Regions from separate parts of the Klebsiella sp. CSG-1 genome, predicted to be linked through region 1. Evidence: predicted binding sites of a transcription regulator. Region 1 holds the regulator's gene; each other region holds the start of a gene.
What was found. Region 1 encodes LexA, which represses DNA repair genes until DNA is damaged. Its sites were predicted from a motif close to TNCTGTATGTACATACAGNA; they were not measured.
Positions count from the first base shown of each region.

Region 2: the regulator LexA is predicted to act here: its motif matches at 2,370-2,389, upstream of dinG (ATP-dependent DNA helicase DinG).
Region 3: the regulator LexA is predicted to act here: its motif matches at 1,988-2,007, upstream of uvrB (excinuclease ABC subunit UvrB).

Region 1 is NZ_JBWNLD010000007.1:39,286-44,344, forward strand. It holds gene plsB (glycerol-3-phosphate 1-O-acyltransferase PlsB) at 1-2,142, opposite strand, end outside; gene AC007G_RS17510 (diacylglycerol kinase) at 2,272-2,640, shown strand; gene lexA (transcriptional repressor LexA) at 2,860-3,468, shown strand; gene dinF (MATE family efflux transporter DinF) at 3,537-4,853, shown strand; gene AC007G_RS17525 (CsbD family protein) at 4,980-5,059, shown strand, end outside.
Region 2 is NZ_JBWNLD010000001.1:208,569-213,627, forward strand. It holds gene ybiB (DNA-binding protein YbiB) at 1-169, opposite strand, end outside; gene dinG (ATP-dependent DNA helicase DinG) at 212-2,356, opposite strand; gene rhlE (ATP-dependent RNA helicase RhlE) at 2,590-3,990, opposite strand; gene cecR (transcriptional regulator CecR) at 4,272-4,949, shown strand; gene hlyD (secretion protein HlyD) at 4,946-5,059, shown strand, end outside.
Region 3 is NZ_JBWNLD010000001.1:229,758-234,816, reverse strand. It holds gene bioD (dethiobiotin synthase) at 1-695, shown strand, start outside; gene AC007G_RS01155 (ABC transporter ATP-binding protein) at 637-1,359, opposite strand; gene uvrB (excinuclease ABC subunit UvrB) at 2,097-4,118, shown strand; gene pmrB (two-component system sensor histidine kinase PmrB) at 4,354-5,059, opposite strand, start outside.

The DNA of each region.
Region 1 (5,059 bases):
GAAGGTAATGGCGTAGCGCTGGAGCGTCTCACGCGCGCCTGCGGCCAGCAGCTGCAAGGAACGGGAGTGGGACGGATTGATGCTGATTGCCTCATCGCTCAGGACAATCAGCCCCTGACGCTGCATTTCCGCCGCCAGGGCATCGATGACGCCAGCCAGCTCTGCTTTTTCCCAGCGCAGGAATAGCTCGGCCTTCAGCAGCGGATAGAACATCTCAACGTGACGCAGCACTTCCGCGCGGGTGATACGACGATGCTGGGTAATGATCGCCGCCAGCAGCGACGGCAGCATCAGCATATGGGCGATGTTGTTGCGGTAGTAGGTCATCAGCACCGCCTGCTCGCGCGGCAGAATGATGATATCGCCGATGGTATCTTTCTCGACCTCGAACTTATTCATCTTCAGCGCGTGGTCAATCAGCTCGCTGGCGGAGGCCGTCGGCGTGGTCGCATCCGGGGAGTACGGTACGTTGCGCAGCAGATCGAGGTAGCACTCCAGCTGTTGCGTCAGCTGTTCGCGGGTCAACGAGCGCTGACGAGAGGCCAGCAGCGCGGTGCAGCACAGGTTCATGGCGTTGGCCGCGCCGGCGTTGTTGATGCGCACCATCAGGTCGGAAGCAATATTGTTGACCGTCGGCGTCAGCCACGATGGGCGAACCGCTTCGATCGGATCGATAGACTCACGCCATTCCGGAACATGCTGGTTCAGGTAAGTCATCAGCGGCAGAGGTTCGCCAAAGTTAACATAGCCCTGACCGAGGTTACGCAGCTTGCTCAGGCCGCGCAGCATCTGCGGCAGACTCTCTTTTTCTTTCGTCGCACCGCGCAGCTCTTTGGCGTAGGTGCCCACTTCCATCACGTGCTCGTAACCGATGTAGATAGGCACCAGCGTGATCGGTCGGGTCCCGCCGCGCAGCATGGCCTGGATGGTCATCGACAGGGTACCGGTTTTCGGATCCAGCAGACGGCCGGTACGCGAGCGGCCCCCTTCAACGAAGTACTCCACGGAGTAACCCCGGCTGAACAACTCGCCGAGATATTCGCGGAACACCGTTGAATAGAGCTTATTGCCCTTAAAGGTACGACGAATAAAGAATGCGCCACCGCGGCGGAAAATGGGGCCTGCTGGCCAGAAGTTCAGGTTGATACCGGCGGCAATATGCGGCGGCACCAGCCCCTGGTGATACAGCACGTAGGAGAGCAGCAGGTAGTCCATATGGCTACGATGGCACGGTACGTAGACAATCTCGTGCCCTTCATGGGCCAACTGACGTACGCGCTCGGCGTTGTGGACGTTGATCCCCTGATAGAGACGGTTCCAGGTAAAACCGAGAACGCGATCGGTCAGGCGAATCATCTCATAAGAGAAGTTCGCGGCGATCTCTTCCATCAGCGCGATGGCGTTTTGCTGCGCCTTCTCATGGGAGATTTTCTTGCTGCGCGCTTCATCTTCTACCGCGCGGGCGATGGCTTTGGATGCCAGCAGCTTATTGAACAGGTCCTGACGCGCCGGCAGACGTGGGCCGACGGCTGCCAGACGCTGGCGGGCGAAGTGCATACGCGCGACGCGGGCCAGCTTCTGGGCGATAATTTTATCGGTGCCGTGTTCGGTGGCCATTCTGCGCAGAGAAACCGGCGGCGAGAAACGGACAAAGCTGTCGCGTCCCAGCCACAGAACGGCGAAGAACTTCTGAATGCCATTCAGCATGCGCAGCGGCGGGTTAACTTCGCCTTTTTCGCGCCCAGGCGCACGCCCAAACATCACCGACACCGGCACCATTTGCACGTCCAGGTCAGGATGGTTGCGGTGCAGATCCAGGTAGTCGTGGAACAGCTTAATCGACTCTTCTTTCGGCGCGTAGTAGGTAAAGACGCGCGGGCCGCCGTGGATAAAGACGTAGCGCGGCAGCAGCGCGCCGTCGATTTCCAGCGGTTCAAGCGGATCGGGTAAATCGTGCTCCAGGCACTGAGCGCGCAGGGTCAGCAGGTCCGCCTTTGAATTATAAGGCAGGACGTACATGATAGGACGCGAGGTATCCAGCCCTAATTCCTGAGCAGGTTCTGCGGGAATAGACTTGCTTTTTACCAGCACCCGTAATGGTAAATTCAGTAATTTATAGTAAATTCGTTGCCAGCCGGACATAAACGATGTGAAGCCTCTGGTTAATCATGCAAATGCGCGGCAAGAATAACAGAAAGCGCGCAAAATTTCCGTTGCCACGCGGCAAACGCGTACACTCATTGACGTCATTTACATAAAAAGGTTCTTTTGATGGCCAATAATACCACTGGGTTAACCCGAATCATTAAAGCGGCAGGTTATTCCTGGAAAGGGTTCCGTGCGGCATGGATAAATGAGGCCGCATTTCGTCAAGAAGGCATCGCCGCCATTGTTGCTGTAGCGATAGCCTGCTGGCTGGACGTCGACGCCATCACGCGTGTGCTGCTGATAGGCTCGGTCCTGATAGTGATGATAGTCGAAATTCTTAATAGCGCGATTGAGGCGGTGGTGGACCGTATTGGCCCGGAACATCATGAGCTGTCCGGTCGGGCGAAAGATATGGGGTCTGCGGCGGTGCTGCTGGCCATTGCGATCGCGCTGATCACCTGGGCGCTCTTACTGTGGGCTCGCTATCACTGAGCGGCCACGTGGTGAGATATTCCGCTTTGCGATGTCTTCCCGGCGATCGGGCGAACCCGATGAGCTTTTGCCCGGCCGGCGACAATCACCCCTGGCGCCATGGGCTATCGGGGACGCAAAATGGAAAGAATCTCCTGATTTTTGTGTGAAATTTGATTCCAAAATCACCGTTAGCTGTATATACTCACAGCATAACTGTATATACACCCAGGGGGCGGGATGAAAGCGTTAACGACCAGGCAGCAAGAGGTGTTTGATCTCATTCGGGATCACATCAGCCAGACGGGCATGCCGCCGACGCGTGCGGAAATTGCTCAGCGCTTGGGGTTCCGTTCCCCAAACGCGGCGGAAGAACACCTGAAAGCGCTGGCGCGTAAGGGCGCGATCGAGATTATCTCCGGCGCCTCCCGGGGGATTCGCCTGCTGACGGAAGAAGAACCAGGTCTACCGTTGATTGGCCGCGTGGCGGCCGGTGAGCCGCTGCTGGCTCAGCAGCATATCGAAGGCCACTTCCAGGTCGATCCGGCGATGTTCAAGCCGAATGCCGACTTTTTGCTGCGGGTTAGCGGTATGTCAATGAAAGATATCGGTATTCTCGATGGCGATCTGCTGGCGGTCCATAAAACTCAGGATGTACGCAACGGCCAGGTTGTCGTGGCGCGTATTGACGAAGAGGTCACCGTTAAGCGTCTTAAAAAGCAGGGCAACATCGTCGAACTCCTGCCAGAAAACAGCGAATTTTCCCCTATCGTGGTGAATCTACGCGAGCAAAATTTCACTATTGAAGGGCTGGCCGTTGGCGTGATTCGCAACGGTGAGTGGCTGTAACACCTTCCCCACGCAGCATCGTCTGATGCATGATGCTGCGCTGTCTCCTCCCGGTCAGGCTCTTTCTCATGTTCTTTAACGCCGCTGATAAGGCCCTGTGGCGCCTGGCGCTACCCATGATTTTCTCCAACATCACCGTTCCGCTGCTGGGACTGGTGGATACCGCCGTGATTGGTCATCTCGACAGCCCGGTTTACCTCGGCGGTGTCGCGGTCGGCGCGACGGCCACCAGTTTTCTCTTTATGCTGCTGCTTTTCCTGCGGATGAGTACCACCGGACTGACGGCACAGGCCTTTGGCGCAAAAGATCCTCTCCGCCTGGCGCGGGCGCTGGTGCAGCCGCTGGGGCTGGCAACAGGTGCCGGCCTGCTGATTGTGCTTTTCCGAACCCCGCTTATCGATCTGGCGTTGCATATTGTTGGCGGCAATGAAGCGGTGCTGGAGCAGGCGCGGCGCTTTCTCGATATCCGCTGGCTGAGCGCGCCGGCATCGCTGGCAAACCTGGTGCTGCTCGGTTGGCTGTTGGGCGTGCAGTATGCCCGGGCGCCGGTGATTTTGCTGATTGTCGGCAACCTGCTGAATATCGTGCTCGATCTGTGGCTGGTGATGGGCCTGCATCTGAACGTGCAGGGTGCCGCGCTGGCGACGGTCACCGCCGAATATGTCACCTTTATCATCGGGCTGCTGATGGCAAGACGCGTGCTGGCGCTACGCGGTGTGTCATTTGCCCTGCTCAAGCGCGCGTGGCGCGGAGATATGCGCCGCTTGCTGGCGCTCAATCGCGATATCATGCTGCGCTCTCTGCTGCTTCAGCTCTGCTTTGGTGCGGTGACCGTTTTCGGCGCTCGTCTTGGCGGCGAGATCGTTGCCGTCAACGCGCTCCTGATGACCATGTTGACCTTTACCGCCTATGCCCTGGATGGTTTTGCTTATGCCGTGGAAGCGCACTCCGGGCAGGCTTACGGCGCGCGTGACGGTAGCCAGCTGCTTGAGGTCTGGCGAGCGGCCTGCCGTCAGTCGGGAATGGTGGCGCTGGCCTTTGCGGCGACCTATGCCGTGGCGGGACAGCAGATTGTCGCCCTGTTGACCTCGCTGCCCTCGCTTCAGCTGCTTGCCGATCGCTACCTGATCTGGCAGATCGTGCTGCCGGTGATTGGCGTGTGGTGTTATTTGCTGGATGGCATGTTCATCGGCGCGACGCGCGGGGCTGAGATGCGCAACAGCATGGCGGTGGCGGCGGCGGGGTTTGCCCTGACGCTGCTGACGCTACCGGTCCTCGGCAACCACGCGCTATGGCTGGCGCTGGCGGTTTTCCTCGCGCTGCGCGGTCTGTCGCTGGCGGTCATCTGGCGGCGACACTGGCGGCGTGGAACCTGGTTTTCGTAGTGATTTTTGATATGTAATTGGTTAAAGATTCCGAATAATAAATTCAACTCAGAATTCTTATCTATAGTTAATACTATGTCCGGCACACAGCGGGCTGTTAACTCACCGAACGATGAGGATTGAATTATGAACAAAGACGAAATCGGCGGTAACTGGAAACAGTTGAAAGGTAAAGCGAAAGAGAAATGGGGCAAGCTGACCGATGA
Region 2 (5,059 bases), on a different contig from region 1:
CTTCGCCTTCGCCCTTAATACGCAGGGCAATTAAAATCCCGCCCAGCTCCAGCTCAGCCACCTCGCCGTCAAGCATCCGCGAGTAAAGCGCGCGGGCCGTATCCACATCCAGGTCACGCGCGTGATTTTTCCCGCGCCCGACTTCTTTAATGATCTTGCTGTAGTCCATCGAAGACTCCTGTTAGCTGCTCACATCGTCGACATTACACCGTTAACGCCGTTTACGACGCGCCTGTTTTGCTTTCGTTTTGACGATAACCTCAGGGACGGCAGGCTGTTCTATTGGAAAAACGGGCAATGCATTCAGTAGACGCTTACCATAATTTTTGGTCAACAAACGCTTATCATAAATCACCACTTCGCCCCAGCAGCTGTGGCTGCGAATCAGGCGTCCGACCTGCTGAATCAGGTTAAAGGAGGCGCTTGGCAGGCTCTGCACTTCAAACGGATAGCGATTCAGGCTCTTGAGCCATTCGCCTTCGGTAATCACCACCGGACTGTCGATTGGCGGGAAGGCGATTTTATGAATATGTACCTGGCTGAGCAGCTCACCTTTGAGATCCAGCCCTTCGGCAAAGGATTGTAGCCCCACCAGTACGCTACGCTCCCCTCCTTCGACGCGCTTGCGGTGCAGTTCCACCAGCCGGTAGCGCGGCTTATCGCCCTGTACCAGCAATAACAGTCGCAGATCGGGAACATGTTCCAGGAAACGCTGCATCGCCCGCCCGCTGGCGAACAGCACCAGCATCCCGAGGTGCTTTTTACTTTCAACCTGCTCGCGGAAATAAGCCGCCATTTCAGCAATATGCTGCTCTTCGTTATCGATTAGCGGTTCATAGTGCATCTGCGGAATAACGATTTTGCCCTGCTCAACATGGTTAAAGGGGGAATCCAGCGCCACGAAACGATCGCCGGCCTTTTCTTTCAACCCGCTCATCTCCTGCAGGCGTGAAAAGCTGTTCAATGATCGCAGGGTGGCGGAGGTGACGACAATATGCGGCACGCTGCGCCACAGCAGCCTTTCCAGCTGGTCGCTGACGCGAATGCCGACGCAGTGAAACCAGATATGCGTTTGACCGTCGCGCATATCGCGCGTCACCCATTTGGTGACCGGCGCGCCGGATGACTGCGCCAGTGATGCCAGCCGCCACAGCTTGCTCTGGCTTTCAAACATCCCCAGCGCACGGTTCATTTGCAGCAGAACCCGATGCAGACGTACCACGTCGTGGCTACCGGTTTTTTCCCCGAGGTCGTTAAGAAAGAGCTCCGCCAGCCCGCGCAGCATCTCGGTCAGTTTCGCCAGACGCTGGCAGATATCCATCACCTCCTGCGGCAACTCGCCCATCGGGAAACGATGCTCGGCTTCCTGGCCGGCCGGCATATAGAGATTAAGGATAGCGTTCAGCGAGGCGATCAGCTCATACAGCTCCTCACAGTGGCCACTCAGGCGCTCGGGATTGGCCAGCGGCGGCGTGGTTTTCGGCCGAAACTGCTCCATACAGGTCGCCACCAGCTTACTGAACAGATCCAGCTGTAGCCGGTACCATGGGGCGGTCATTTCCGCGCTCATTTCCAGCGCATCGCGGGCCACGTCCGGCAGATGATGGCCTTCATCGAGCACCAGCAGCAGGTTTTTCGGCTCGGGCAACACGGCTTCGCTCTCCATCGCCGCCATCACCAGCGCATGGTTCGCCACCACCACTTCCGCCTCCTGAATTTCTCGCCGGGCAACGAAGAACGGACATTCGCGATAGTAGTGGCAGTTGCGGTTGAGGCAGCTGGCTTTGTCGGTGCTCAGGCGGCTCCAGAGCGCATCATCGACAGGTTTATCGGTGTGATCGCGCAGACCGTCCCAGCGGTAGCTGTCGAGGTCGGTTTTCAGCGTCGCGCACAGCTTCTGTTCAGCCTGATTATTCGGCGTGAGATCGTCATCGAGAAACGCCAGCAGATCCTGCTGCGTCGGTTCGGTGCTGGCCAGCGCCGTAAGGTTGCGTGGGCAAACGTAGCGCCCGCGGCCAAACGCGGCGGTAAAACGCAGATCGGGAATAATTTTGCGCAGCAGCGGCAGATCCTTGCTGTAGATCTGATCCTGTAGCGCAACGTTGGCGGTGCTCACCACCAGGGTTTTCTGCTGCTCACGGGCGATGGCGATGCCGGGAATCAGGTATGACAGCGTCTTCCCGACGCCGGTGGGCGCCTCAATGGCCAGGTGTCGGCCTTCTTCCCCGGCAAGCGTTTTTGCCACATCGGCAATCATCTGCCGCTGTGGCGGACGGGGAATGAAATCCGGAATCTGTTCCTGAAGCGCCTTATACCAGGCGGCGATTTGCGCTTTTAGCGCAGCGGTCAAAGCCATGAGAAAACCTGAATACTGTATAAACAGCCACTATTGTGACACTTTTTGCCTGGCAGGAGGAATTACTTTCTGAGCAATGTGGAATGATGCTCGGGATTTATCAATGTACCGGCCGGGAATCACAGGGCACGCGAGGGAAGAAGCCGGAGACAGCATGCTTGCTGCTTCCGGGTATCATTGCGTCATCCGGGCAAAACGTCTTGCCCGGATGACGCATATATGGCGGGAGGCGGTTACTCAGCGGCCGCAGGTTTACGCGGACGACGGCGGCGCTGTTGCTCGCCGGCCGGTTTCGCCTCGCCGATACGGCGTGAAGGCTTTGCCCCGGCTTTCGGCGCTTCGCCGTCGTTACGCCGCGGCGCCGACTGCTGGCTGCGCCCCTGCCCCTGGGCGTTACGTCCTTGTCCCTGACCGCTGCGGCCCTGGCTTTGGCCGCGACCGCCGCCACCGCTACGCTGCTGACGACCGTTTTGAATCGGCTCCGCTCTGATAGACGGATCCGGCGCATAGCCATCGACGGCGATGCGTGGAATCTCTTTTTTCAGCAGACGTTCGATATCATGCAGCAGTTTATGCTCGTCCACGCAGACCAGCGACAGCGCTTCACCGGTGGCGGCTGCGCGACCGGTACGGCCGATCCGGTGAACGTAATCTTCCGGTACGTTAGGCAGCTCGTAGTTGACGACGTGCGGCAGTTCTTCGATATCCAGACCACGCGCGGCGATATCCGTCGCCACCAGCACGCGAATACCGCCGGATTTAAAGTCGGCTAATGCCCGGGTACGCGCCCCCTGGCTCTTGTTGCCATGGATAGCCGCGCTACGGATGCCGTCTTTATTCAGCTGCTCGGCCAGGTGGTTGGCGCCATGTTTGGTGCGGGTAAAGACCAGCACCTGCTGCCAGTTACCTTCACCGATCATCTGCGACAGCAGTTCCCGCTTACGTTTCTTATCAACGAAATGGACGTGTTGCGTCACCTGCTCGGAAGCGGTATTGCGGCGAGCCACTTCGATTTCCAGCGGGTTATGCAGCAGCTTTTCCGCCAGCGCTTTAATGTCGTCGGAGAAGGTCGCGGAGAACAGCAGGTTCTGGCGCTTCGCCGGAAGCTTCGCCAGCACGCGGCGAATATCATGAATAAAGCCCATATCCAGCATGCGGTCGGCTTCATCAAGCACCAGGATTTCAACCTTGTCCAGGCTGACGGCATTCTGATGTTCAAGATCCAGCAGGCGCCCAGGGGTGGCCACCAGAACATCGACGCCGCTGCGCAGCTTCATCATCTGCGGGTTAATGCTCACCCCGCCGAAGACCACCAGCGAGCGAATATTCAGGTATTTGCTGTAATCGCGAACGTTTTCGCCGATTTGTGCCGCCAGTTCACGCGTTGGCGTGAGTATCAGCGCGCGCACCGGACGACGGCCTTTAGCATGCGGCTCTTTCTGAATCAGATGCTGCAGGAGCGGCAGGGTAAAGCCTGCCGTTTTGCCGGTGCCGGTCTGGGCGCTGGCCATCAGATCGCGTCCCTGCAACACCGCAGGGATAGCCTGCTGCTGAATTGGGGTTGGCTCAAGGTAACCCTGCTCGGCGACAGCGCGCAGGATATCAGGGTTCAGGCCAAGGGAATCAAAAGACATAACAACTCCAAACCACCCCGGCCCGTGACAGGCGTAGTTTTCGGGGAGATTATTGCGAATAGAGATGGCAAAAACCACAATGCCATGAAGTGGCGCAGTCTAGCAGATTTTGTGACACAGCGCATAAATATCCCCTCAGGGCCGCTGCGCCGGCTAATCCTCGTCACGCGCCGCTTGCAAAGAGTGATGCGAAATACGCAAAAGAGAGTATCCACTATTCTGGACAGTGACGCGAATTGGTCATACTCTTAATCAATCGATTGATTAATTTTTATCGTGCGATGACGACAACTCCTGTGACAACCAAAGGCGAACAAGCCAAAAGCCAGCTCATTGCCGCAGCCATCGCCCAGTTCGGCGAATACGGCCTGCACGCCACCACCCGCGATATTGCCGCGCAGGCCGGGCAAAATATCGCGGCGATCCCCTACTATTTTGGTTCCAAGGACGATCTCTATCTCGCCTGCGCCCAGTGGATTGCCGATTTTATCAGCCATAATTTTCGTCCGCATGCCGAAGCGGCGGAAACACTGCTGGCGACAGCTTCTCCGGATAAGGCGGCGATTCGGGTTCTGATTCTGCGCGCCTGTCAGAATATGATTTTGCTGCTGACCCAGGATGACACGGTCAATTTGAGCAAATTCATCTCCCGCGAGCAGCTTTCTCCTACCCCGGCCTACCAGCTCATCCACGGGCAGGTGATTGCGCCGCTCCATCGCTACCTGACCCGTTTAATCGGCGCCTTTACCGGCCTCGATGCCGATGACACGGCAATGATTCTGCACACCCACGCGCTGCTGGGAGAGATTCTGGCCTTCCGCCTTGGGCGGGAAACCATTTTGCTGCGCACCGGATGGACGCAGTTCGACGAAGAAAAAACTGAGCAAATTTATCAGGTTATCGCCTGCCATATTGATTTCGTTCTGCAAGGGTTATTGCAAAGGAGCCAGGGATCATGAAAAAACCCGTCATCATCGTTTTGTTCATACTGCTGCTGATTGCCGCATTCGGCGGCGGCTGGTGGTGGTATCAAAGCAGCCAGCAAAGGGAGCTGACTCTGTATGGCAAC
Region 3 (5,059 bases), on a different contig from region 1:
CCGACACTGAAGTCGGTAAGACGGTCACTAGCTGCGCCCTGTTGCAGGCGGCAAGGCTGTCAGGCCTGAAGTGCGCGGGCTATAAACCGGTCGCTTCCGGAAGTGAGTTGACGGCGCTCGGGCTGCGTAACGATGATGCGCTGGCACTCCAGCGTAATAGCGGGGTGGCGCTGAGCTATGCGCAGGTTAACCCCTTTACCTTCGCCGAACCGACCTCACCGCATATCGTGAGCGCGGAGGAGGGGCGGCCGATTACGGGCGATGCGCTTTCTGCCGGGCTTCGTGAACTGGAGACGCTGGCGGAATGGGTGCTGGTGGAGGGGGCGGGGGGCTGGTTTACGCCGCTTTCCGCGACGCTGAGTTTTGCCGACTGGGTTCGCGACGAACAGCTGCCGGTCATTCTGGTGGTCGGCATTAAACTCGGCTGCATCAACCACGCGCTGCTGACGGCCCAGGCGGTACGTCAGGCCGGGCTGCCGCTGGTGGGCTGGATTGCAAACGACATCCAGCCGCCGGGTAAACGCCATGCAGAATATCTGGCGACCCTCAACGATCGACTTGCGGCTCCGTTGCTGGGTGAGATCCCATGGCTGGCGGACGCGTCGCGGCGTGAGGATCTCGGCCAGTACCTGGATCTCAGCGCGCTGGATCGGGCGTCATCCACTGTGCCAGCAGCGGTTCATCCAGCTGGATAACGCGGCCTTGCGCCACGTTACGCCCGCGATGCAGCAGGCAAAAACGGTCCGCTACCCGGCGAATAAACGGCAGGTGCTGTTCGGCAAGCAGCACCGTTAAGCCGATGTCGCGGTTCAGGCGCACCAGCAGGTCACCCAGCTTATGCACGAAGTGCTGTCCGCTGCCGCGCGAAGGCTCATCAAGAATCAGCAGACGCGGCCGGACAACCAGCGCTCTCGCCAGCGCCAGCTGGTACTGGTCATCTTCTGACAACATGGCGGCTTTATGCTGACGTCGTCCGTAGAGATCCGGAAAAAAATCGTAAATCTCCCCCTTGACGGCGACGCCCGGGTTTCCTCCGGCGGCCAGCGCAATATGCAGATTCTCCTCGACGCTCAGTTGAGAAAAGATCCGCCTGTCCTGCGGGACATAGCCGATGCCAATAATCGAACGGGAATGGGCGGAGAGCGGCGTGATATCGCAGGGCGGCGAACCGACGTCATGCCAGGTCATACTGCCGCTGGCGACCGGAAGATGCCCGGTAATGCAGTTCACCAGCGTGGTTTTGCCCATCCCCTGGAGTCCCATCACACAGGTGCACTCCCCCGGCTGAAGTTCAAGGTCGACATTCCATAGCGTGTGCTGATTTCCGTAGTACTGATTGACTGCGCGTAGACTCAACATAGACGTTTTCTCCTGTTTGGGGATAGCGGGCGACATGAAGATTCTGCAAATCTCTTGCCAGGAAAAAGAAGTTTCGGTTTTTTCCCGTATGGGCAGCTGCGGCGGGGCGGGGTGAAGGCGGGCCAGCGAGGCGGTTGCACTCTCCCGGTGCTAACGGGTATGAAAAATGGTGCAGAAAGCAACAAAAAGGCAGGCACCCTTAGCTGATAAATATCAAAAATAATTCGATAATTTTTTTTAGGCGGTCGATTTTCACCGCCGGTCGATTTCTGCGGGGTGGCAGAAGCCATGGCCTGCAGACACTTATCCACTATTCCTGTGGATAACCTTGTGTATTAGAGTTAGAGAACTTGCGGTAAGCTAGAGATTACGCGGCCTGCGGCTGAATTGGCGCGAAACCCATCTTTTGTTTAATATCATTAAATATCAATTAGTTGAATAAAAGCAATGGCTGTAAGGAAAGTGTCACCTGATGCCATAAAAGATTCACCACCTTGCTTGACAAATGTTAAATGATAAATTTTTTTGGGGATAACCCTACTGTCTGGCGGATTATTCTGCAGGATGGTCTTTTTTTACCCCAAAACGACGCGCATGCCGACGATTTCAGGAACAAACGATAATCGAATACTGTTTTTATATCCAGTATTATTTATTGGCAAAAATGAGCGTGAAGGGTAGAATTAAACACCTGCCGCATATCACCAGGCGCTTCATCCTTCTTCAGGGCCAGACATATGAGTAAAACGTTCACGCTGCATTCCGCATTCCGTCCTTCTGGCGACCAGCCGGAAGCTATCCGACGCCTGGAAGAGGGGCTGGAAGATGGTCTGGCGCACCAAACGCTGCTGGGGGTGACCGGGTCGGGTAAGACGTTCACCATTGCTAACGTTATCGCCGATCTCCAGCGTCCGACGATGGTGTTGGCGCCCAATAAGACCCTGGCGGCGCAGCTGTACGGCGAAATGAAAGAGTTCTTCCCGGACAATGCGGTGGAATATTTCGTCTCCTACTACGATTACTATCAGCCTGAAGCCTACGTGCCGAGCTCAGACACCTTCATCGAGAAGGATGCGTCGGTGAACGAGCATATCGAGCAGATGCGTCTGTCGGCGACCAAAGCGCTGCTTGAGCGGCGCGATGTGGTGGTGGTGGCTTCAGTATCGGCTATCTACGGTCTGGGCGACCCGGATCTCTACCTGAAGATGATGCTGCATCTGACCACCGGCATGCTGATCGACCAGCGGGCGATTTTGCGCCGCCTGGCGGAGCTGCAGTATACCCGTAACGATCAGGCCTTCCAGCGCGGCACCTTCCGCGTGCGCGGTGAAGTGATCGACGTCTTCCCGGCGGAATCCGACGATATTGCGCTGCGTATCGAGCTGTTCGATGAAGAGGTTGAGCGGCTGTCGCTGTTCGATCCGCTTACCGGTCAGGTTGAATCGACGATTCCGCGCTATACCATCTACCCGAAAACGCACTACGTGACGCCACGCGAGCGCATCGTGCAGGCGATGGAAGAGATTAAAGTCGAGCTCGCCGACAGGCGGAAGGTGCTGCTGGAGAACAACAAGCTGCTGGAAGAGCAGCGTCTGAGCCAGCGTACTCAGTTCGACCTCGAAATGATGAACGAGCTCGGCTACTGCTCCGGTATCGAAAACTACTCGCGCTATCTTTCCGGGCGCGGGCCGGGCGAGCCGCCGCCGACGCTGTTTGACTACCTGCCGGCGGATGGACTGCTGGTGATCGACGAATCCCACGTCACCATTCCGCAAATCGGCGGCATGTACCGCGGCGACCGGGCGCGTAAAGAGACGCTGGTGGAGTACGGCTTCCGTCTGCCGTCGGCGCTGGATAACCGCCCGCTGAAGTTCGAAGAGTTTGAGGCGCTGGCGCCGCAGACCATTTACGTCTCAGCGACGCCGGGTCCTTATGAGCTGGATAAATCCGGCGATGAGGTGGTCGATCAGGTGGTACGTCCGACCGGGCTGCTTGACCCGCTGATCGAAGTGCGTCCGGTGGCGACTCAGGTCGATGACCTGCTGTCGGAAATTCGCATCCGCGTCGCCATCAACGAGCGGGTGCTGGTCACCACTCTGACCAAACGCATGGCGGAAGATTTAACTGAGTATCTGGAAGAGCACGGCGAACGCGTGCGCTACCTGCACTCCGATATCGATACCGTGGAGCGCATGGAGATCATCCGCGACCTGCGGCTGGGCGAGTTCGATGTTCTGGTCGGTATCAACCTGCTGCGTGAAGGGCTGGATATGCCGGAAGTGTCGCTGGTGGCAATTCTGGATGCCGATAAAGAGGGCTTCCTGCGTTCCGAACGCTCGCTGATTCAGACCATCGGCCGCGCCGCGCGTAATATCAACGGTAAAGCGATTCTGTATGGCGATAAAATTACGGCTTCGATGGCGAAAGCCATCAGCGAGACCGAGCGTCGCCGTGAGAAGCAGCAGCGCTATAACGAAGAGCACGGCATCACCCCGCAGGGGCTGAATAAAAAAGTGGTCGACATTCTGCAGCTGGGCAGCAATCTGGCGAAGACGAAAACCAAGGGCCGCGGAAAATCACGTTCGCCGGTTGAGGCGGATACGCCTGAGGTAGTGCTGACGCCAAAAGCGCTGCAGCAGAGAATTCACGAGCTGGAAGGGCAGATGATGCAGCATGCGCAGAATCTGGAGTTTGAAGAAGCCGCGCAAATTCGTGACCAGCTGCATCAGCTGCGCGAGCTGTTTATTGCGGCGTCCTGATCCCGCAGGAGGCGATGCGCCGCGCGTGGAGCCAGGCAGTGTGACGGGACGCCGATTTTTTGTTATTCCGCGGCGTTTTCCGCTTGGCTTAATGTCTGCTTAATCTTGCCAGGCGACACTATCTTCATTCTGATGAGGATAGTGTCATGCAAAAATTAACCTTCCGTGAGTCTCTGGCCGTTACCTGCGCTGTTGTTGTGGTTGTCGCTTTTGTCCATCAGTGGGTGCTGACTTTCTAACGCGAAGGCTTAGGAAACAGAATCCAGCCGCGAACGCCGGGGCCAGGCTGGCGGTTATGTAAGAAGAACTGGGCATCGTGCAGCTGAACGATGCGCGTCACAATACTTAATCCCAGACCGATTCCTCCGTAGCGGCTGTCCATACGGACAAACGCTTTGCTCAGTTCGCCGCTTTTCGCTTCATCAATCCCCGGACCTTCATCTTCCACGGCCATAACCGGCGTTGTACCGGCCTGTATGGCGATTTTTATCTTTGACCCTGCCGGGCTATAGCGATGCGCATTCTCCACCAGATTACGCAGCACAACGCGCAGCAGCGTGGCATCGCCGGAGACGACAACATCTTTGGCATCATCTCCGTCGGGGAGGGCGAGCTCCAGCGTCTGCTGGCGCTGTTCCAGCATGCTCTCCAGCTCACCGCGAATCGGTTCGACCACATCCTCTTGCAGCAGCACGCGCTGGTAGCTCCCGGCGGAAAATGACTGCCCGACGCGCGCCAGCTGCAGCAGCTGTGAGATGCTGTTGGTCATCTGATCCAGACGCTGGATCAGCGGACCCACCTCCACATGGTGCACTTTCGCCATCAGCTCCAGATGCAGGCGCAGTCCCGCCAGCGGGGTACGCAGCTCGTGCGCGACGTCAGCGGTGAACAGACGTTCGCGATCGAGGGTTAAGTTAAGGCGAGAAACCAGCTGATTAATC